DNA from 4 places in the Terrabacter sp. GCM10028922 genome. Region 4 is predicted to be linked to each of the others. Evidence: predicted binding sites of a transcription regulator. Region 4 holds the regulator's gene; each other region holds the start of a gene.
What was found. The regulator LexA, encoded in region 4, represses DNA repair genes until DNA is damaged. The targets are predictions, from matches to a motif close to TCGAACANNTGTTCGA.
Positions count from the first base shown of each region.

Region 1: the regulator LexA is predicted to act here: its motif matches at 2,523-2,538, upstream of ruvC (crossover junction endodeoxyribonuclease RuvC).
Region 2: the regulator LexA is predicted to act here: its motif matches at 3,829-3,844, upstream of ACFQU3_RS03110 (DUF6504 family protein).
Region 3: the regulator LexA is predicted to act here: its motif matches at 2,668-2,683, upstream of ACFQU3_RS02025 (alpha-ketoglutarate-dependent dioxygenase AlkB).

Region 1 is NZ_JBHTFG010000001.1:62,059-67,121, reverse strand. Features, by position in the region: gene ruvB (Holliday junction branch migration DNA helicase RuvB) at 106-1,242, opposite strand; gene ruvA (Holliday junction branch migration protein RuvA) at 1,239-1,841, opposite strand; gene ruvC (crossover junction endodeoxyribonuclease RuvC) at 1,838-2,488, opposite strand; gene ACFQU3_RS00285 (YebC/PmpR family DNA-binding transcriptional regulator) at 2,637-3,395, opposite strand; gene pdxT (pyridoxal 5'-phosphate synthase glutaminase subunit PdxT) at 3,392-4,153, opposite strand; gene kynU (kynureninase) at 4,281-5,063, shown strand, end outside.
Region 2 is NZ_JBHTFG010000002.1:358,067-363,129, reverse strand. Features, by position in the region: gene ACFQU3_RS03120 (DNA polymerase III subunit alpha) at 1-2,898, opposite strand, end outside; gene ACFQU3_RS03115 (SAV_6107 family HEPN domain-containing protein) at 2,904-3,353, opposite strand; gene ACFQU3_RS03110 (DUF6504 family protein) at 3,378-3,716, opposite strand; gene ACFQU3_RS03105 (DUF4126 domain-containing protein) at 4,256-4,954, shown strand; gene ACFQU3_RS03100 (methylenetetrahydrofolate reductase) at 4,986-5,063, opposite strand, start outside.
Region 3 is NZ_JBHTFG010000002.1:135,737-140,799, forward strand. Features, by position in the region: gene ACFQU3_RS02015 (hypothetical protein) at 1-1,025, shown strand, start outside; gene ACFQU3_RS02020 (maleylpyruvate isomerase family mycothiol-dependent enzyme) at 1,164-1,982, opposite strand; gene ACFQU3_RS02025 (alpha-ketoglutarate-dependent dioxygenase AlkB) at 1,996-2,646, opposite strand; gene recO (DNA repair protein RecO) at 2,768-3,496, shown strand; gene ACFQU3_RS02035 (isoprenyl transferase) at 3,530-4,309, shown strand; gene ACFQU3_RS02040 (hypothetical protein) at 4,411-5,063, opposite strand, start outside.
Region 4 is NZ_JBHTFG010000006.1:392,010-397,072, forward strand. Features, by position in the region: gene ACFQU3_RS06705 (Sir2 family NAD-dependent protein deacetylase) at 74-1,009, shown strand; gene ACFQU3_RS06710 (hypothetical protein) at 993-1,667, shown strand; gene ACFQU3_RS06715 (phosphotransferase) at 1,577-2,110, shown strand; gene lexA (transcriptional repressor LexA) at 2,141-2,866, opposite strand; gene ACFQU3_RS06725 (LysM peptidoglycan-binding domain-containing protein) at 3,096-3,554, shown strand; gene ACFQU3_RS06730 (hypothetical protein) at 4,014-4,163, shown strand; gene ACFQU3_RS06735 (alpha/beta hydrolase) at 4,160-5,063, shown strand, end outside.

The DNA.
Region 1 (5,063 bases), on a different contig from region 4:
GGTGCAGTTTGTCAGAACGGATCGCAGGCCCGCGACGCGCCGTCGTGTCACGTTTTGGCCGCACTTGGACGGCTGCGTGGCCGCTCGTCGCAGGCGGTCAGCCGGTCAGCCGTCGAACCGGCCGCCACCGGCTTCGTCGAGGGGAAGGGTCGCCGACCACAGCGACTGGGCGTCAACCGGGGGCGTGAGCCCGAGGTGCTTCCAGGCGAGCGAGGAGGCGGCACGCCCACGGGGCGTGCGCACCATGAACCCCTCCCGGACGAGGTAGGGCTCGGCGACCGTCTCGACGGTGTCGGGCTCCTCCCCCACGGAGACAGCCAGGGTGGAGAGCCCCACCGGGCCCCCGTTGAACCGACGGCACAGCGCGTCGAGGACGGCCCGGTCGAGCCTGTCAAGGCCGCGCTCGTCGACGTCGAAGAGGGCGAGGGCCTGCCGGGCGGCCGTGTGGGTGACGCGCTGGTCGCCGTGCACCTGCGCCCAGTCGCGGACCCGGCGCAGCAGGCGGTTGGCGATGCGCGGTGTGCCGCGCGAGCGGAGCGAGATCTCCCGGATGCCGTCGTCGTCGGCCTCGAGGCCGAGGAGCCGGGCCGAGCGGTGCAGGATCGTGACGAGGTCGGACGCGTCGTAGTAGTCGAGGTGACCGGTGAAGCCGAACCGGTCGCGCAGCGGCGCCGGCAGCAGGCCGGCCCGCGTGGTCGCGCCCACCACGGTGAAGGGCGGCAGCTCGAGCGGGATCGCCGTCGCGCCCGGACCCTTGCCGATGATGACGTCGACACGGAAGTCCTCCATGGCGAGGTAGAGCATCTCCTCGGCCGAGCGCGACATCCGGTGGATCTCGTCGAGGAAGAGGACCTCTCCCTCGGCCAGCGAGGAGAGCACCGACGCGAGGTCGCCGGCATGCTGGATGGCGGGTCCGGACGTGATGCGGATCGGCTGCTCGAGCTCACTCGCGACGATCATCGCCAGGGTCGTCTTGCCGAGTCCGGGTGGCCCGGAGAGCAGGACGTGGTCAGGTGGGGAGCCGCGGCGCCTGGCCGCCTTGAGCACGAGCCCCAGCTGGTCGCGCACGCGCGTCTGGCCCGGGAAGTCGTCGAGCCGCTTGGGCCGCAGGGCGGCTTCGACCTGACGTTCCTCGGTGTCGCTGCCCGTGTCGACGATGCGCGCCGTGGCGTCGAACGAGCCGTCGTCCCACACCTCGGGGGCGCCGGCCTCGTCGACCTCCCAGGGCCGCTCGACGCTCATCGGCCGAGCTCCTGGAGGGCCGAGCGCAGCAGTGCGGAGACTCCCGCGCCGTCGGCTGCAAGGGGCGCGATCCGGTCGAGCGCGTCGTCGGACTGCCGCACCGTCCAGCCGAGCCCCACGAGCGCCTCGCGGACCTGCTCGCGCCACTCGTCGCCCGTGTCGAGGCGCACCGGCGCGGACGTGCCCGCCGAGCCGGGCAGCGCGCCGAGCTTGTCCCTCAGCTCGAGAACCATCCGCTCGGCGCCCTTCTTGCCGATGCCGGGCACCTTCGTCAGCGCGACGATGTCGCCCGTGCCGAGGGCGACGCGCACCGCGTCGGGCGAGTGGACGGCGAGCACGGCGAGGGCGAGCCGCGGGCCGACACCGGACACCGTCTGCACCGTCTCGAAGACGTGCTTCTCGTCGTCGGTGGCGAAGCCGTAGAGGGTGAGGGAGTCCTCGCGCACGACGAGGCTCGTGGCGAGCTCGGTGGGCTGCCCGGTGCGCACCGACGCAGCCGTGGCGGGCGTCGTGTGGACGAGCATGCCGACTCCGCCGACGCCGACGACGACGGAGTCGAGGCCGACCTTGAGGACGGTGCCGGAGAGCGAGGCGATCATCGGGGCTGGGCTCCAGGGTTGCTTCGGGTGGGTCGGGCGGTGCGGACCGGGGTGGCACCGGACGCCGTGCGTCGGGGCGCGGCGGCGCTGGGCGGGACGCGCCGGGGTATGCCGCTGCCCCGGCTCCCGGTGCGCGCGAGCTGCTCGAGGCGCGCCTGCTCGAGCCGGCTCTGGGTGCCTCCGCGCCAGACGTGGCAGATCGCGAGGGCGAGGGCGTCGGCGGCGTCGGCCGGCCGAGGCGGCGTGTCGAGCCCGAGGAGCCGAGTGACCATCGTCGTGACCTGGGCCTTGTCGGCGCGCCCGCTGCCGCTCACCGCCGCCTTGACCTCGGTGGGCGTGTGCAGGGCCACGGGAAGTCCGCGCCGCTCGGCGAGCATCATGACGATTCCGGTCACCTGAGCGGTGCCCATGACGGTCGACATGTTGGTGTCGGCGAAGACGCGTTCGACGGCCACCGTCTCGGGGCGGTGGCGCTCGAACCAGGTGCGCATCTCGTCCTCGATGGCGACGAGCCGTTTCGGCGTCGGGTCGCCCGACGGCGTGCGGATGACGCCGACCTCGACGAGCGAGAGCCGTCGACCGGGGAGGCCGTCGACGACACCCACGCCGCAACGGGTCAGGCCGGGGTCGACCGCGAGGACGCGCACGGCATACCTCCTGGGTCGTGGCCGGCGGGGCGATACGAACAGGTGTTCGGGACAACGCTAACGGGGCTGCCCCGAAACGACGGGAGGCACGCCGGTCACCGGCGTGCCTCCCTGTGGCCCGTGGCGGGTCGTCGGCGTCAGGCCGGCGTCATTCCTCGTCGTCGAGCTGGGCCAGGACGTCGTCGGGGATGTCGCCGTTGGCGAAGACGTTCTGCACGTCGTCGCTGTCCTCGAGCGCCTCGATGACGCGGATCATCTTCTTGGCGCCGTCGAGGTCGAGCGGCACCTGGAGGTTCGGGACGAAGGAGGCCTCGGCCGACTCGTAGTCGATGCCGGCGTCCTGGATGGCCTTGCGGACGGCGACGAAGTCGGAGGCCTCGGAGACGATCTCCCACGTCTCGCCGTTGTCGTTGACCTCCTCGGCGCCCGCCTCGAGCACGACCTCGAGGATGTCGTCCTCGGAGCCGGCGTCCTTGGGCACGATGACGACACCCTTGCGGTTGAAGACGTACGAGACCGAACCGGGATCGGCGAGCTGGCCGCCGTTGCGGGTCAGCGCCGTGCGCACCTCGGCGGCGGCCCGGTTGCGGTTGTCGGTGAGGCACTCGATCAGCACCGCGACGCCGTTGGGCGCGTAGCCCTCGTACATGATCGTCTGCCAGTCGGCGCCGCCGGCCTCGGCACCCGAGCCGCGCTTGACGGCGCGGTCGATGTTGTCGTTGGGGACCGAGGTCTTCTTGGCCTTCTGGATGGCGTCGTAGAGGGTGGGGTTGCCGGCCGGGTCACCGCCGCCCTGCCGGGCCGCGACCTCGATGTTCTTGATGAGCTTGGCGAAGAGCTTGCCGCGCTTGGCGTCGATGGCAGCCTTCTTGTGCTTCGTGGTGGCCCATTTGGAATGGCCGCTCATGCAGTGTCCTCGCGTTCCGGTGACTGGCGTGCGCCCGACTGCTGGAGTCGGTGCTCTCTGACGATCGAGACGAACTCGGCGTGGATCCGGCGGTCGCCGCTCACCTCGGGGTGGAACGACGTGGCCATGACGTTGCCCTGCCGGACCGCGACGATCCTACCGGCGGCCACGCCCTCGCTCACGCGCGCGAGGACCTCGACGCCGGGGCCGGCCTCCTCGACCCAGGGCGCGCGGATGAAGACGGCGTGGACGGTGCCGTGCCGGGACCGGTCTGACCACGCGTAGTCGAGGTCCTGCTCGAACGAGTCCACCTGGCGGCCGAATGCGTTGCGGCGGACGGTGACGTCGAGGCCCCCGAGGGTCTGCTGGTCGGGGCGCGCGTCGACGATGCGGTCGGCGAGCATGATCATGCCGGCGCACGAGCCGAAGGCGGGCATGCCCTCCGCGATGCGCCGCAGCAGCGGCTCGCGCAGGTCGAAGGCACGCACGAGCTTGTCCATGACGGTGGACTCGCCGCCGGGGATGACGAGCCCGTCGATCGCCTCGACCTCCGCGGGTCGGCGCACCGTGACGGCCTCGGCCCCGAGCGCCGTCAGCGCTGCGAGGTGCTCACGCACGTCACCCTGGACGGCGAGGACCCCGATGAGCGGCTTGGCCCCCGCGTCGGCAGAGGTGCCCGCGCGGGGGTCCGTGGCTGGGTGCGTCACTGGATCCGTGCCGGGGCTCGTCGTGGGGCCGGTGGTGGTGCTGGTGCTCACCGGGTCAGCGTAGAACGCGTGCGCCGAGGCGCGGACCACGGGTCGGGTCGTGGGAACCGTCTCGGATGCGAGACGCGGGTGAGATGGGGCCTGACATCGGCGCGACACCACCGGATACGTTGCGGCCATGACGACCGTGCACACCCACGACGCCCTGACCGCCCGTGCGCAGGAGGCGGACGACTCCTCCGCCCTGCGGGGCACGCGAGAGCTCTTCACGCTTCCCGACGACGTCGTCTACCTCGACGGCAACTCCCTCGGAGCGCTGCCGAGCGCCGTGCCCGCCGTCGTCGACGACGTCACGCGCCGCGAGTGGGGTGAGCGGCTCATCCGGTCGTGGAACGAGGCGGACTGGTGGGGCGCGCAGACGCGCGTCGGCGACCGCGTGGGCCGGCTCGTCGGCGCCGCACCGGGACAGGTCGTCGTCACCGACTCCACGTCGGTCAACCTCTTCAAGGCCGTCGTCGGGGCCGGACGGCTGCGCCCCGGTCGGCGGGTCGTGCTGACCGACCCCGACTCGTTTCCCACCGACCTGTACATGACCGAGTCGGCCGCCGCCCTCGCCGGCCTCGAGGTGCGCAGGGTGCACCCGCGTGACGCCGCCAGCGCCATCGCCGAGGTCGGCGACGAACTCGCCCTCGCGTCCTACTCCAGCGTGGACTACCGCACCGGCGAGCTCTGGGACCTGCGCGCCGTCACCGAGGCCGCCCACGCCGTCGGCGCCCTCGCCTGCTGGGACCTCTGCCACTCGGCCGGGGTCATCGAGGTCGACCTCGACGCCGGTGGTGCCGACCTCGCCGTCGGCTGCGGCTACAAGTACCTCAACGGCGGCCCCGGCGCGCCGGCCTTCCTCTACGTCGCGTCACGCCACCAGGACGACTTCGACCAGCCGCTGACCGGATGGCAGGGG
Region 2 (5,063 bases), on a different contig from region 4:
GAGACGGGACGGGCCACCGAGGTCGATGTCGTGGAGGGAGTCGAACCCCCCTGCGAGCACGAGCTTCTCGGCGACCGGCCGGGACACGCGGGCGCGCTGCCAGAAGTCGGAGAGGCTGGAGTACGGCTGGCCGGCCACGATCTGCGCGACCTCGGCCTCGCTGATGCCGTGGACGTCGGCGAGCGAGAGCCGGATCGCCTCGCTGCCGTCCTCGGTGCGCTCGAAGCGGTAGGTGCCGGTGGAGACGTTGACGTCGAGCCCGAGGACGGCGATGCCGAAGGTGCGGGCGTCGTCGAGGATGAGCCGCTTGGGGTACATGCCGGGGTCGTGCGTCAGCACCCCGGCGAGGAAGGCCGCCGGGTGGTGCGCCTTGAGCCAGGCCGACTGGTAGGTCGGCAGCGCGAACGCGGCCGCGTGCGCCTTGCAGAAGCCGAACGACGCGAAGGCCTTGAGGACGTCCCAGATCTTGTCGGCGACCTCGGGGGCGTAGCCACGGTCACGTGCCGCGCGCCGCCACCAGTGCTCGATCTGCTGCTGCCCGTCGGGCGTGCCGAGCGCGCGGCGCACCTCGTCCGCCTGCGCGAGGGTCACGCCGGTCGTCTCGGCGACGATCATGAGCACCTGCTCGTGGAAGACGACGACCCCCTCGGTCTCCTGGAGCGCCGGGATGAGGCTCGGGTGCAGGTAGGAGGGGTCCTTCCAGCCCTGCCTCGCGTTGAGGAACGGGATGATCATGTCGCTCTTGACCGGGCCGGGCCGGAAGAGCGAGATGTCGATGATGAGGTCCTCGAAGCTGCGCGGCCCGAACTTGCCGATGAGCTCGCGCTGCCCCGGGCTCTCGATCTGGAAGCACCCGAGCGTCTTCGTCGACCGGACCAGCTCGAAGGTCGGCTCGTCGTCGAAGGGCACCTGGGTCTCGTCGTCGAGGTCGATGCGCACGCCGTCGATGCGCTCGACCTCGTCGATCGCGTGCGCCATCGCCGACTGCATCCGGATGCCGAGGACGTCGAGCTTGAGCAGTCCCATCTCCTCGACGTCGTCCTTGTCGAACTGGCTCATCGGGAAGCCGAGCCAGCTCGCCTCGACAGGGGTGCGGTCGAGCAGGACGGAGTCGGACAGCACCACGCCGCAGGGGTGCAGCGCGATGTGCCGGGGCAGGCCGTCGAGCCGCTCGACGATGTCGAACATCAGCTGCAGGCGCGGCACGTCGAGGCCGCTCGCGCGCAGCTCGGGAAGCTCGGCCAGGGCATTGCGCACGTTGCGGGCGGCGATGTGCGGGAAGGCCTTGGCCATCGCGTCGATCTCTGGTGGCGGCAGCCCGAGCGCCGCGCCGGCATCGCGGATCGCGTGGCGCACCCGGTAGGTGTCCATCATCGAGACGCACGTGACCCTTTCACCGCCGAAGTGGTCGAGGATGCGTTCGTAGATCTCGGTGCGGCGGGCCGACTCGACGTCGATGTCGATGTCGGGCAGCTCGGCGCGCAGCGGTGAGCAGAACCGCTCCATGAGCAGCCCGTGGCGCATCGGGTCGACACCGGAGATGCCGAGGAGATAGTTGACGAGCGAGCCCGCCCCCGAGCCGCGGGCCGCCACCCGCACACCCATCTCGCGGATGAGGTCGCACACCTGCGCGACGGTGAGGAAGTACGTCGCATAGCCGAGCGTCTCGATGACGCCGAGCTCGTCCTCGAGCCGGTCGCTGACGGCACCGAGCTCGCTGCCGGTGCGGTCCGGGTATCGGGTCGCGATCGACTCGCGGCACCGGCGCGCGAGGACGTGGTGCGGGTTGGTGCCGGGGCGGATGCCGAGCACACCGGGCTCGGGCAGGTGCACCGAGCCGATGCCGAGGTCGGCTCGCGGGTCCTGGATGCACTGGGTCGCGAGGGCCGTGGTGCGGGCGAGCAGCTCACGCGCCTGCTCGCGGGCGAGCGGCCCGCCGCCGACGAGGCCGGGGCCCGAGACCTGCACGACGTCGAGCGCGAGCGCGTGCATGAGCGGGGTGGGCGAGAGGTGCCCGGCCGTCGTGACGCGGTCGAGGTGGCGCTCGTCGAGCGCGACGAGCCGGCGCGCCGCGTCGAGGACGTCGACGACCGCGGCGTCCTGCGGGTCGACGTGGCGCACCGCGGCGGTGATGATGCTCGGCACGCCGGCCTCGCGCGCGAGAGCGAGCATGCGCCCGGCCTGCCCGAGGCTGCCGGGCAGGTGCTCGGGCCCGCCGTGGCAGACGACCTCGACGACGACGCCCCCGCGCGGAAGCAGCGCGACCCACCGCTCGAGCGCGGCCCGCGCCCGGTCGCGTCGCTTGGCGAGGACGGCGCGGCCCACGTCGGAGTCGGGTCCGAGGAGCACGACGAGCCGGGCGGGCCCAGCCTCGCTCCCGGAGCTCCCTGAGCTGCCCGTCGAGCCCTCGGGAGCCGGGTCGGTGCGCGGGCGCGCGTGCTCCGCGACGAGGCTCGCGGTCGTCACCGGGTTGCCGCGCTCGCCGCGCAGGTGGGTCGCGGTGACGAGACGGCAGAGCGCCGCCCACCCCTCACCGGGGGCCAGGTCGGCGGTGCTGCCGCGGGCCAGCACGGTGACGCGCGGCAGCCGCGGGTCGACGAGCGCGCCTCCGCGCACCGGGGTGCGGATGCGCCCCCGGGGTCGTTCGGGGTGCTCGGGGTCGAGGGCGAGGTCGACGCCGAGAACCGGAGCGACGTCGTGCTCCATGCAGGACCGGACGAACTTCACTGCACCGTAGAGCCCGTCGCGGTCGGTGAGGGCGAGCGCGGGCTGCCCGAAGGCTGCCGCCCGCTCGACGAGCTGGTGCGGCTTTGCCGTGCCGTAGCGCATGGAGTATCCGGAGGCGACGTGCAGGTGCACGAAGCCCTCGCCGCCAGGCGTGGAAGAAGCGGTCGTCATACTGCTCAGCCCCCGCTCGCCCGACTCCTCGAGACGGGGGTGATCGACTGCGGCAGCGGGATCGTCAGCGGCACGCCGAGCTGGTCCTGGACGATCTCGAGGAACATCTCGGCCTGGCGCAGCAGGTCGTCGGCCTCGCGGGCGCTGATGTGGCCACCACGGTCGACGACCGACCTGTGGGCCGAGCACGCCGCGAAGAAGGCGGCCCACTCCCCCAGCTCGGGCGCGACGCCGGGGAGCACCTGCCAGACGCTGCGCGGCCGGGAGCGCGGGGACGGGACGGTGCGAGCCGCGACGAGGGCCGCGGCAGCCCGCAGGGCACCGAGGTGGGCGTCGCGGTAGCGCTCCGACGCGTCGCTCGTGCGGCACGCGGTCTCGAGCGTGGCACGCCCCCGCTCGAGCAGGTCGAGCACGGCGACCGAGACGGGTGGACGACGCAGGTGGGCGGCGGTCACGGTGGTCTCCTCTCTTCTCCGGCGTCAGTCGGCGACCCGCACGAGCGACCACCGGTCGCCGCGTGAGGACTCGTCGTGGGCGAGGTCGTAGACCCCGGGCGCGAAGGACCACCCCGGGCTCGCCTCGACCCTCCAGACGTGCTGCTCGCTCGCGGCCGCGACGAGCGTCTCGCCGGGGCGCACCTGCGCCTCGTCGGCGTCGAGCGCGTCGTGCCACCAGGCCCGCCGCTCGCGCCACTGGGCGAGGACGCCACGCACGACATAGAGCCGGCCGCGCCAGATGAACGCCTCGGGAGGCGGCCCGGCGGCGGGCTGCTCCCCCTCCTGCAGTCTCACCTGCACGGAGTCACTGAACCTACGCACCACGACACGTCTCCCTCGGACACGTCGAGGCCGGACATCACGACCCAGACCACTCGCGCCCCACACGAGCAGCCCGACACCAACCGACGACTGAGCTGAACTGGACCAACATTCGAACACTTGTTCGATGCTCAAAGCCTAACCCCTGCCGCCGACAGCCTGTCAAGACGGTCCGGGACCGACCTGACGGCCACCCGTCCCATCCCGTCCCCGACCTCCCCGACCTCCCCGACCTCCCCGACCTCCCCGACCTCCCCGACCCGGCGAACCTGAGTACCGGTGCTCAGGCCCGGCCGCCCGAGCCCTCGGCAGAGTTGGGGCTGCGGGTTCGGTCCGCGAACGGAGGGGTGCAGGGGTCCCGTCCGCTCACGGATCGGACCCGTTCCGCTGCCCAGAGGCCTGCGGGCGCGCCGGGCGCGCCCCGTTGCACCGGCCCCGGGAATGCGGGAGCGTCAGAAGCGTTGGACCTGTGCCCGGCCGTCCGGCCGGCAGCAGACGCACCGGCGCACCCGCGACCGGCGCGCGACCGAAGGAGTGTCGTGGGCGCCGAGCTCATCCCCATGGCCTTCACCACCGGGTGGGGCAGCGGAATCAACGCGTACGCGGTCGTGCTCGTCCTCGGGCTCGCCGACAAGATCTTCGCCCTCGGCCAGGTCCCCGACGCCCTGGCTCGCACCGACGTGCTCGTCGGGGCCGGGATCCTCTTCGCGATCGAGATGCTCGCCGACAAGATCCCCTACATCGACTCGGTGTGGGACTCGGTCCACACCGTCGTGCGGCCGGCCGTGGGCGCCACGATCGGCTACCTCATCGGCCATGAGACCGCGGGCCTCGACGCCGCCATCGGGGCGGCGACGGGTGGTGTCACCGCCCTCATCTCGCACGGCATCAAGGCCGGGATCCGCGCGGCGGTCAACACCTCGCCGGAGCCGGCCAGCAACGTCCTCGTCAGCACGACCGAGGACGTCACCGTCACCGGCGTCACGGCGCTGGCCATCGCACACCCCTGGTGGGCCGCGACGATCGCACTGCTGCTGCTCGCCCTGGGCGCCTTCCTCGTCTACAAGCTGGCGAGCCGCATCCGGCGCTACAAGCGGCGCTACGACGCCTGGGGCGAGCGGGTGGGCATCGCAACGCCCCCAGGGCGCGCACGCCTGGGTCGCGACACGGGGGTCGACCCGCCGGCGGCCCCACGCGGCGCGGAGCGTCCGGAACGCCCCTTCGACCAGGAGACCTGACGCCCACGCGGCTCAGGGAGCCCGAGCGGCGTCAGAGGTTGCCGAAGACCTCGAGCGTCGCCGACGAGCGGTTCATCGTGATGAAGTGGATGCCCGGCGCGCCCTCGTC
Region 3 (5,063 bases), on a different contig from region 4:
TGCGGATGGCAGGGCGAGGTGCCTCCATGGTTGCGCAGCTCGCGACACTCCTGCTCGTCGGCACGAGCCCGTGGCTCGCGGTGCCGTACACCGACTTCTACGCGATGCCGTTCGTCGTGGGCGGAGTCGCGCTGGCCGTCACGGCGCTCGCCCCGGGGCCGCGTAGGGGCAGGGTCGTGCTGTGGGTGCTCGCGGTGGCGGCGCTCTCGGTCGGCTACGCCATCAAGACGACCCCCGTCGTCATCGTCATCGCGGTGGTCCTGACCGCGGTCATCGGCATCTTCGACCACGACCTGGCGCCCGCGCGGCGGGCGCGGGTGATCGCGGCGTGCGCCGCGTCGATGGTCGTGTTCGTCGGCCTCGGGACCGCCCTGTCCGTCGCCGCGACCTGGGTCTCAGGCGTCGACCAGACACGCATCGACCCCGATGTCACACCGCCGGTCGTCTGGTGGGTCGCGCTCGGTGCCGACGAGCAACGCTCGCCCACCGGAGTCGTCAACTACGGGGCGTACTCGCGCGAGATGGTCGACGCCCTTGCCGGGCGCACACCCGACGAGATGCGGGCGTATGCCGTGGACTTCCTCGGCGACCGGTGGGCCGAGCGCGGTCTCGGCGGCACGCTCGCGTTCTACGGCAGCAAGGCCGCCTGGAACTGGGGCGACGGGATGTTCTGGGCCTGGGGAGAGGGGCCCGACTCGCTGCCGGGGACGTTGGCACCGGCCACCGGAGTCACGGGCATCGTCCACGAGGTCAACGGCTTCCACGGCACGGGCTACGCGTTGAGGGCCGACCTGACGCAGGCCCTCTGGCTGGCCCTGCTGCTGGTGGCCGGCATCGGTCTGCTCCGGGCTCCCTATCGCCGCGAGACGTTGCTCCTCGCCCTGTCGGTGCTCGGCATCGCCGCCTTCACGCTCGTGCTGCAGGGTCGCTCGCGCTACCTCTTCGCCTTCGTGCCGCTCGTCGTGGCCCTCGCCGCGACGGTGCACGGCTCGATCCCGCGCCTCGCGGGCCGACGGGTCCGCTGACGCCGCCACAGCGAAGATGCCGGGTGGCATCAGGAGTGCGCATCCGCCTCACGGGTGCGTCGTGCACCACGGCCCTTTGCCGGAACGGCGCACCTCCGCCGTGGCCGCGCGCACCACGGGTGCCACCGCCGCATCACGTCAGTCGATCGAGCCGCCGAGCACGGCGTCGACGGCGGCCAGGGCGGCAGCGTCGCCGTCTCGGGTGATGTCGCCCTCGACCGGGCGGTTCCAGAGCCAGCAGTCGAGGTCTGCAGCCGAGCCGCAGATCTCAGCGGCTGCATCCGCGTCAGGCCCGTCGCTGACGAGGAACCGTTGCACGTCGATCTCGTCACCGTCCTCGTCGGTGCCCGTGATGCGTACCGGCGTCACGGTCCACGCATGCATGGCGTCGACCGTGGCTATGGTGACGGCGGGTCCGGTCGCCTCGTGGGTCAGCCCCGGTTCGGGCTCGTAGCCGCGCATGACGCGCAGCGCTTCGTCCACGCCGTCGGCGGCGAGCCGGCAGTCGATCGGGCTCCGGTCGCCGACCGTGAGCTCGGCGTCGAGCCGGTGGATGAGCGCCTCGTGCGCCTGCCGGCGCTGGATGTAGCCGGCGGACTTGTCGTCGGCCCACATCCACAACGGCGTCTCGGGCGGCAGCCCGGACAGCACGCGGTGCAGGCGCTCGCTCGAGCGGTCGTAGTACTCGAGCAGACCCGCGCGGTCGACCGGTCGATCGGGACGGTCGGCGTTCATCGCATCGAGCTCGGCCGGGTCGGTGAGCCCGCGTTCGGCGATCTCGCCCCAGAACCACTGCACCTCGCCGAGGTGCCACAGCAGGTCGTCGGCATCCCAGTCGGGACAGGTGGGCACTCGGTCGCCGGCGGGGGCGGTGGCCAGCACCTCCCGGAACCGGGCCGAGTCGGCCGCGAGGTGGTCGAGGAAGGGGAGCTGGCCACCTGAGCGGCTGGACGGCATACGGGATCTCCTGTCAGCGGACGCCGGCGACACGGAACTGCACGGAGATGCGCGGCCCCATCGGCTCTGACGTCTTCGGGACCGAATGGTCCCACGTCCGCTGGCACGAGCCGCCCATCACGACGAGGTCACCATGTCCGAGGGGATACCGCAAGCTCTTTGTGCTCGACCCGGGGATGGCGCCGCCGTCGCGCGGGCGCAGGGCCAGGGTGCGGGCCGACCCGAGCGAGAGGATGGCCACCATCGTGTCGCTGTCGCGCGAGCGGCCGATGCGGTCGCCGTGCCAGGCGACGCTGTCGCGTCCGTCCCGGTAGAGGCACAGGCCGGCGGTCACGAACGGTTCGCCGAGCTCGGCGGCGTAGTGGCGGCTCAGCGCGTCGCGCGCCTCGACGAGGATCGGGTGGGGCAGCTGCTCCCCAGCGGCGTAGAACTTCGTGAGACGCGGCACGTCCACCACCGAGTCGTACATCTGCCGCCGCTCCGCGTGCCATGGCACGTCGCGCAGGAGCACGGTGAACAGCTCGTCGCCGGTGGCGAGCCAGCCGGGTCGCACGTCGACCCACGCCCCGCGACCGAGCTGGTGACGGGTCATGCCGGTGCCGACGTCGCGCAGTGTCATCTCGTCGGTGAGGTCGAGCAGCGACCCCTGCAGGTTGAGGTCCATGCATCCACGATAACCCAGACCTCGAACGCGTGTTCGACTCGGCGTGAAGGTGCCGAAGCCGACTTCGCGTGGGCGGCGCGTGCGGTGCGGTCTGGCCGTGCGCGCGGTGGAGAATGGCCCCATGCCCCTTTACCGTGACGAGGCGATCGTCCTGCGCACCCACAAGCTGGGTGAGGCCGACCGCATCATCACGATGCTCACGCGCACGCGCGGCCGGGTCCGCGCCGTCGCCAAAGGTGTCCGGCGGACGAAGTCGCGCTTCGGCTCGAGGCTCGAGCCGGGGATGATCGTCGACGTCCAGTGCTACGAGGGCCGCAACCTCGACACTGTCACCCAGGCCGAGACGCTGGCACCCTACGGCGATGCGATCGCCCGCAACTACACGGCCTACACCTGTGCGACCTCGATGCTCGAGACCGCGCTCCAGCTGACCGAGGAGCACGAGCCGCAGACCCAGCAGTACCTCCTCCTCGGCGGCGCCCTGCGCTCGCTCGCCGAGCGGGCGCACGACCCGGGGCTCGTCCTCGACGCGTACCTGCTCCGCTCGCTCGCCGTCGCGGGGTGGGCGCCCAGCTTCGTCGACTGCGCGCGCTGCGGGGCGCCGGGCCCGCACCGGGCGTTCAACGTGCAGTCCGGTGGCGCCGTCTGCTCCGTATGCCGTCCGCCCGGTTCGAGCGCGCCCGCCCCCGAGACCTTCGAGCTGCTCGCCTCGCTGCTCACCGGCGACTGGGAGGTTGCCGACGCGAGCGACGAGCGACATCGCAGACAGGGCAACGGCCTCGTCTCGGCCTTCCTCCAGTGGCACATCGAGCGTGGGCTGCGGTCGTTGCGCCTTGTCGAGCGTGCCTGAGCCACAAGCGAGCTCACCATCCAACGGAGACCCATGACCGTCCTGCCCTTCCCGCACCCGTCCGGAGCCACAGCGCCGTCGATCCCGGCCGACCTCCTGCCGAAGCACGTGGCGATCGTCATGGACGGCAACGGTCGGTGGGCCAACGCCCGCGGCCTGCCGCGGACCAAGGGCCACGAGGCAGGCGAGGCGTCGCTGCTCGATGTCGTGGCGGGGGCGATCGAGGTCGGGGTGACCCACCTGTCGGCGTACGCGTTCTCGACCGAGAACTGGCGCCGGTCGCCCGACGAGGTGCGCTTCCTCATGGGCTTCAACCGCGACGTCATCAGACGCCGTCGCGACCAGCTCCACGAGTGGGGCGTGCGCATGCGCTGGGTCGGTCGCGCGCCCCGGCTCTGGCGCTCCGTCATCAAGGAGCTCGAGATCGCCCAGGAGCTGACGAAGCACAACACGGGGCTCACCCTCTACTTCTGCGTCAACTACGGCGGCCGCGCCGAGATCGCCGACGCCGTCCAGCGGATCGCCCACGACGTCAAGGACGGCCGGCTTCGACCCGGCTCGGTCGACGAGAAGACGATCAAGCGTTACCTGGACGAGCCGACGATGCCCGACGTGGACCTGTTCGTGCGGTCGTCGGGGGAGCAGCGCACGAGCAACTTCCTGCTGTGGCAGTCGGCGTACGCCGAGATGGTCTTCCAGAACCGGCTCTGGCCCGACTACGACCGACGCGACCTGTGGGCCGCGGTCGAGGAGTACGTCGCACGTGACCGCCGCTACGGCGGAGCGGTCGACACCCCGACCACTTCCGCCTGAGGGCCAGCCCGACGAGCGACCCTGACGGGCCCGAGCCACCCTCACGGGCCCGAGCCACCGGTGTGCGGGTGGCGTCGATCCAAAAGGGTGGCTTCACACCCTCAGCGACGCTCGATGGGGCCGCGCCGGCCGCGGCTGCGGGCAATGGCTGCGCGGATGCGGGCCCAGAGTGCGGCGGGATCGTCCAGGTCGGCCCACGTCACCCGGACCACGGTCCATCCCTCGTCCTCGAGGGCGTCCTGTCGCCGCTTCTCCTGCCACAGCACATTGCCCGCGCGCTGCGGGTCGGTGTACTTGACCTTCCCGTCGAACTCGAGCAGCACCGAGGTCCCGTCGATGCGGAAGTCGACGCGTCGCGTGCCCAGCCGCGTCGTGATCTTCAGCTGTGGGGTGACAGCCACACCGAGGTCAGCCATCAGATGGGCCAGGCGGGTCTCGCCTGCCGACTCGTGCCGGCCGTCGCACCGACCGAGAGCGGCCGCGGTCCGGCGCAGTCCAGGGTGCCCGGTCAGGAGCTCGACTGCCGACTGCAGCTCCTCACGCGTCACGCACTCGGTGCGGACCGCCGCATCAGCCGCGATGGCCGCATCCATGGCGCCCGCCGTCAGACCGGTCTGGACGATCGCCACGGCCAGCGGCACAACGCAGCCGAGTCCCGGGTGCGACGTGATGGTGAGCCCCGGCACCTGCGAGTGGCTGACCAGGTGGGGTCGGCGCCGGGTGACCCTGTCACGGATGCGCGTCACGTGGACCG
Region 4 (5,063 bases):
ATAACCGCAGATTATGGAATGCTGAAGGACTCGACGTGTCAGGAATGGCTCGACCCCGTCGTAGGCTGGTCCGGTGCACCAGCCGACCGGAGCCGCCGGAGTCACAAGCCGCCTGTCGACGTCGCGCACGCTACCGCTCGAGACGCACGACCTGGGCAGCTTCGAGGACCTCGTCGACCTCGTCAGCGCCGGTGGCGTCGTCGTGCTGAGCGGTGCGGGCCTCTCGACGGAGTCGGGGATTCCCGACTACCGCGGCCCGGACGGGACGCGCCGGGTCGAGCCGATGACGTTCGGCGAGTTCGCCGGTTCCAGCGACGCCCGGCGGCGCTACTGGGCACGCAGCTACATCGGCTGGCAGCGTTTCAACGCTGCGGCCCCCAACATCGGTCACCGCGTGGTCACGGACCTGCAGCGGGCCGGCTACGTCGGGCCGATCATCACGCAGAACGTCGACGGCCTGCACCAGGCGTCCGGCGCGACCGACGTCGTCGAGCTGCACGGCTCCCTCGAGCAGGCCGTGTGCCTCGTGTGCGGCGAGGTCACATCACGAATCGGTTTGCACGAGAGGATGACCGAGGCCAACCCCGGGTTCATGGAACGCTTCTCGCGGGCCGCCGCCGCCGTCGGGTCCCAGTGGGGCGAGCAGGTGCGCCCGGACGGCGACATCGTCCTCGCCGACGCGCTCGTCGAGTCGTTCCACGCGCCCCGGTGCCTCGTCTGTGGCAACGACACGGTCAAGCCCGACGTCGTCTTCTTCGGCGAGTCAGTGCCCAAGGCCCTCGTCGACCGGTGCTTCGGCATCGTCGAGGCCGCCGGGGCCCTGCTCGTCCTCGGATCCTCGCTGTCAGTCATGAGCGGCTATCGTTTCGTGCGCCGTGCGCACCAGCACGGAGTCCCCGTCGCGATCGTCACCCGGTCGGCCACGCGCGGCGACACCGAGGCGACGCTGCGCCTGCACGCGCCCCTCGGCCCGACCCTCGTGGAGCTGCGCGGTGCCCTCGGCCACTGACGAGCCTGCCACTGACAAGCCTGCCACTGACAAGCCTGCCACTGACAAGCCGGTCACTGACGAGCCGAGCACCGAGCCGCCGTGGTACGCGGCCCTCCCGGAGGGTGGCCCCGGCCCGTCGGTGCGGTGGACCTCCGACGCGTTCGAGGCGGAGCTGCGCGCCTGGGTGGTCCACGCTCTCGACGACATGGGGACGGGGCTCGTCGCGATCGAGGCGGTGCACCAGCGGCCGTGGTCGACGCTGTGGCGGGCGACCGCCGCCGACCGGTCGAGGTACTGGATCAAGCAGAACTGCCCGCACCAGGCGTTCGAGGCGGCCCTGCTCGTCGTGCTCGACGCCATCGCCCCTGACCGTGTCGTGCCGGTGGCGGCGGCCGATACCGAGCGCGGGCTGCACCTCGTGCCCGACCAGGGACCGGTCTTCGCCGAGACGGTCGCCGGCGACGACCTGGACGCCTGGTGCCGGGTCGCCGCCGAGGCGATGCACCTCCAGCGCGAGCTGGTCGGTCATGAGGCCGACCTCGTCGGTGCGGGCGTGTCGGTGATGCGCCCGGCGGAGGCCACGGCATACGTCCGGGCGCGCGTCGCCTCGCTCGAGGCGCTGCCCGACAGCGACCCTCGGCGGATGACGCAGGAGGTCGCAGACCGGCTCCGGTGACTGCTGCCCGACGTGCGGGGTGGGCCGCGGACCTCGACGCGCTGGGGCTGGGCGAGAACCTCGTGCACAACGACTTGCATGCCAACAACGTCTTCGCGACGCCGGGCGGAATGCGCTTCTTCGACTTCGGCGACTCCGTGCTCGCCCATCCGCTCTCGGCCCTCTTCATCCCGCTCAACGTGCTGCTCCATCGCCTGGAAACGGCACCTGACGACGCGCGGCTGCGGCGGGTCGCCGACGCCGGCCTCGAGGTCTGGGGCGACGTCGTGCCCGGGACGCAGCTTCGCGCGGCACTACCGGCGGCGCTGCATCTCGGGCGTCTTCTGCGCGCCGAGTCGTGGCTGCGCGTCACCGCGACGCTCACCCCGCCGGAGCTCGCCGATTACGGCGACGCCGGGACGTGGTGGCTCGGCGCACTCGGGGACGAGCCACCACTGTCGTGACGCGCGGGCCGGGTCGGGCGGGGCGGGTGCTCAGATGCGGCGCAGCACGGCGGTGACCTTGCCGAGGATGGTCGCGTCGTCACCGTCGATCGGGGAGAAGTCCGAGTTGTGCGGCATGAGCCACACGTGGCCGTCCTTGCGCTTGAACGTCTTGACCGTCGCCTCGTTGTCGAGCATGGCTGCGACGACGTCACCGTTCTCGGCGTGCTGCTGCTGGCGCACGACGACCCAGTCTCCGTCGCAGATGGCCGCGTCGACCATGGAGTCGCCGTTGACCTTGAGGAGGAAGAGGTCGCCCTCGCCGACGAGCTGCTTGGGCAGCGGGAAGACGTCCTCGACGACCTCCTCGGCCGTGATGGGCACGCCGGCGGCGATCTGACCCAGGACCGGGACGTAGGAGGCCTCGGGACGGGCGTCGCCAGAGTCGGTCTCGGTGTCGTAGTGGTCGCCACGGGGGCGTGGCGGAGTCACGGCGCCGCCACGGTAGCCGAGCTCCTCGGCCTTCGCGTCGGGGGAGACGACCTCGAGGGCGCGGGGACGGTTGGGGTCGCGCCGCAGGTAGCCCTTGGCCACGAGCGCGTTGAGCTGGTGGGACACGCTCGACGGGCTCGCCAGCCCGACCGCGTCGCCGATCTCACGCATGCTCGGCGGGTAGCCGCGACGATCGACGGAGTTGCGGATCACCTCGAGCACGCGGCGCTGACGCACCGTCAGGCCGTCGCCGCTGTCGCGGTCGGGAAGCTCGGTCACGCCCATGGTGTCCCCTTCGTCGGCTCCTCAGACCCCCTCCTGCCCGCCCGGTGTGGGGCCAGTGTCAGTGGTGGCTGGTGAGGTTCGTGGTGTGAGGAAAGACTACGCAGTTCGAACACAGTTGCCAAACACGTGTTCGATGCGTGTCTCGACTTCATCGAACATACGTGCTACAACTCGTACAAGCGTTCTATCGAACACATGTTCGTCCGATCAGGAGCAAGGGGAGGTCACCATGAGCGCCATCGTGCTCGAGGCCGTTCGCCAGCCGCACCCGCGGGAGGCCATGAGGCCACGACCAGCCGGTCGACCCAACCTCGTCTCCCTGCCCACCGGGCGCGAAGCGGTCCGCGCGATCGGCAAGGCGGGGGATCGATGGGCGGTGCGTGAGGCAGGTGCGGCCGGGTCCGCCCAGCCGCCGGTCCGGTTGACCCGCTTCGGCCGGCTCGTCGTCGCCCTGCTCGTTGCTGTCGTCGTCTCGGTTCTGGCCGTGGGTCTCGCCGGCCAGATCGCCTCCGCCTCTGGCGAGCCGCGTGTCGTCACGGTGGAGTCCGGGCAGACGCTGTCCGGTATCGCAGCCCGCGAGCTGCCCGGTCTGCCGATCAGCGACGGCGTCGTGGAGCTCCAGATAGCCAACGCCCTGAGCACGACCCAGATCCACACCGGCCAGCGAATCGTCATCCCGACGCGCTGAACCCCGAGCCACGAGCTCACCTGGGCCCGACCGAGGCCATATGCCGTCCACCCGGCTGCAGCCAGGTCGCCCCTCCCGATCGGCCGCGTTGGCTCCACCTTCAGCGGCTGGCGTCGGCGGCGCTTCGACCCCGCCGCTCGCGCCCGGACGCCGCACCCCTGAGGAGGGGGTGCGGCGTTCTGCTGTCCCCTGTTCGAGTGGCTGCCGCGCCCGGTGACTGGGTGGGCCTGTGGATGAGCCCCGTCCCCGGTTCCCGCGCCGACCTAGCGTTGCTGACCTCGGGAAGGGAGCAGGGATGAGATTCGACGTCGACACCCGGACGCTGCGCGAGAGCGCCGCGGCCGTCGAGGAGGTCCTGGCGCAGGTTCGGGCGCTCGGGATCGCGGACGACCTGCGACCTGTCGCGGCCGCGGTTCCTGGCGGTCGCACCGCATCGAGCCTGCACCACGTGGCGACCGCGTGGAGGCCCAGCTGGCCGGAACGCGCTGGCAGCTGGGCGAGCTCGGACGGTCGGTCGCCGCAGCCGCTGACGCCTACGACACGGTCGAGCAGACCGTGCGTGAGTCGATGACGGGCGCGAGGCGCGGCGGCGGCGGGGGCGGGCGATGACGGCCACCGCGCTCGGCGCGGGCCTGTCGGTGCGTGACGTCCGGGCGAGCCGTCCCCAGTCGCTCGTCGCGGTGGGCCGCAGGCTCGAGGACAAGCGGCGGCGAGTCGTCACCATGGCTCAGCTGCTGCTCTGGCGACGCTCGGCCGCACCGCGCTGGTCCGGGGCGGGGTCGACGGCGGCCGCGGACCGCTACGGCGTCGTCGTCGCGGGCCTCGGTCAGGTCGCACAGAGCATCGCGGTCGCCGGACAGGCCCTGGGCCTGGCTGCCGGGCGGCTCCAGAGCGCCATCGACCTGGTCGGGCGAGCCGACAGGCGTGCCGCCGCTGAAGGGGCGTGGGTCGACGAGGACGGCAGGCTCTTCCTCCCCGTCCGGGCCACGGTCGGTGACCCGGCTGCGCAGGCCCATCGTGCCCGCCTCGACGAGCTCCTTCGTGCCGAGGTGCTTGCTTGCCTCCTGAGGGCCCGACAGGCCGCGACCGAGACCGACGAGGAGCTCGCACGCACCCTGCTAGCGGCCGCGCGGGGCACCACGAGCGGCCTTGCCGCCGAAGGCGCGGGGTGGATGCCGGTGCCGGCCCCGGATCCGCCGTCCGGGCGTGTGGGTGCCGGCAACGACGCCGTGTTCGCGTCCGCGGCCTGGTGGAGGTCGCTGACGGACGGTGAACGCCGCCGCGTGGTCAGGGAGCGGCCCGAGTGGGTCGGTTCTCGTGACGGGGTGCCCGTGGCCGCCCGCCACGAGGCCAACCTGACCCTGCTGGCTCGCGCCGAGCGGGTGGCCGCCACGCGAGCCCGCGAGGTGGACGCCGCTGTGGCGGCACCGTGGCATGCGGCCGAGCGCACCCGGGCCCACGAACGCGTCGCCGACCTCCGGGCGATCCGTGACGTGCTCGGGCGTCGAG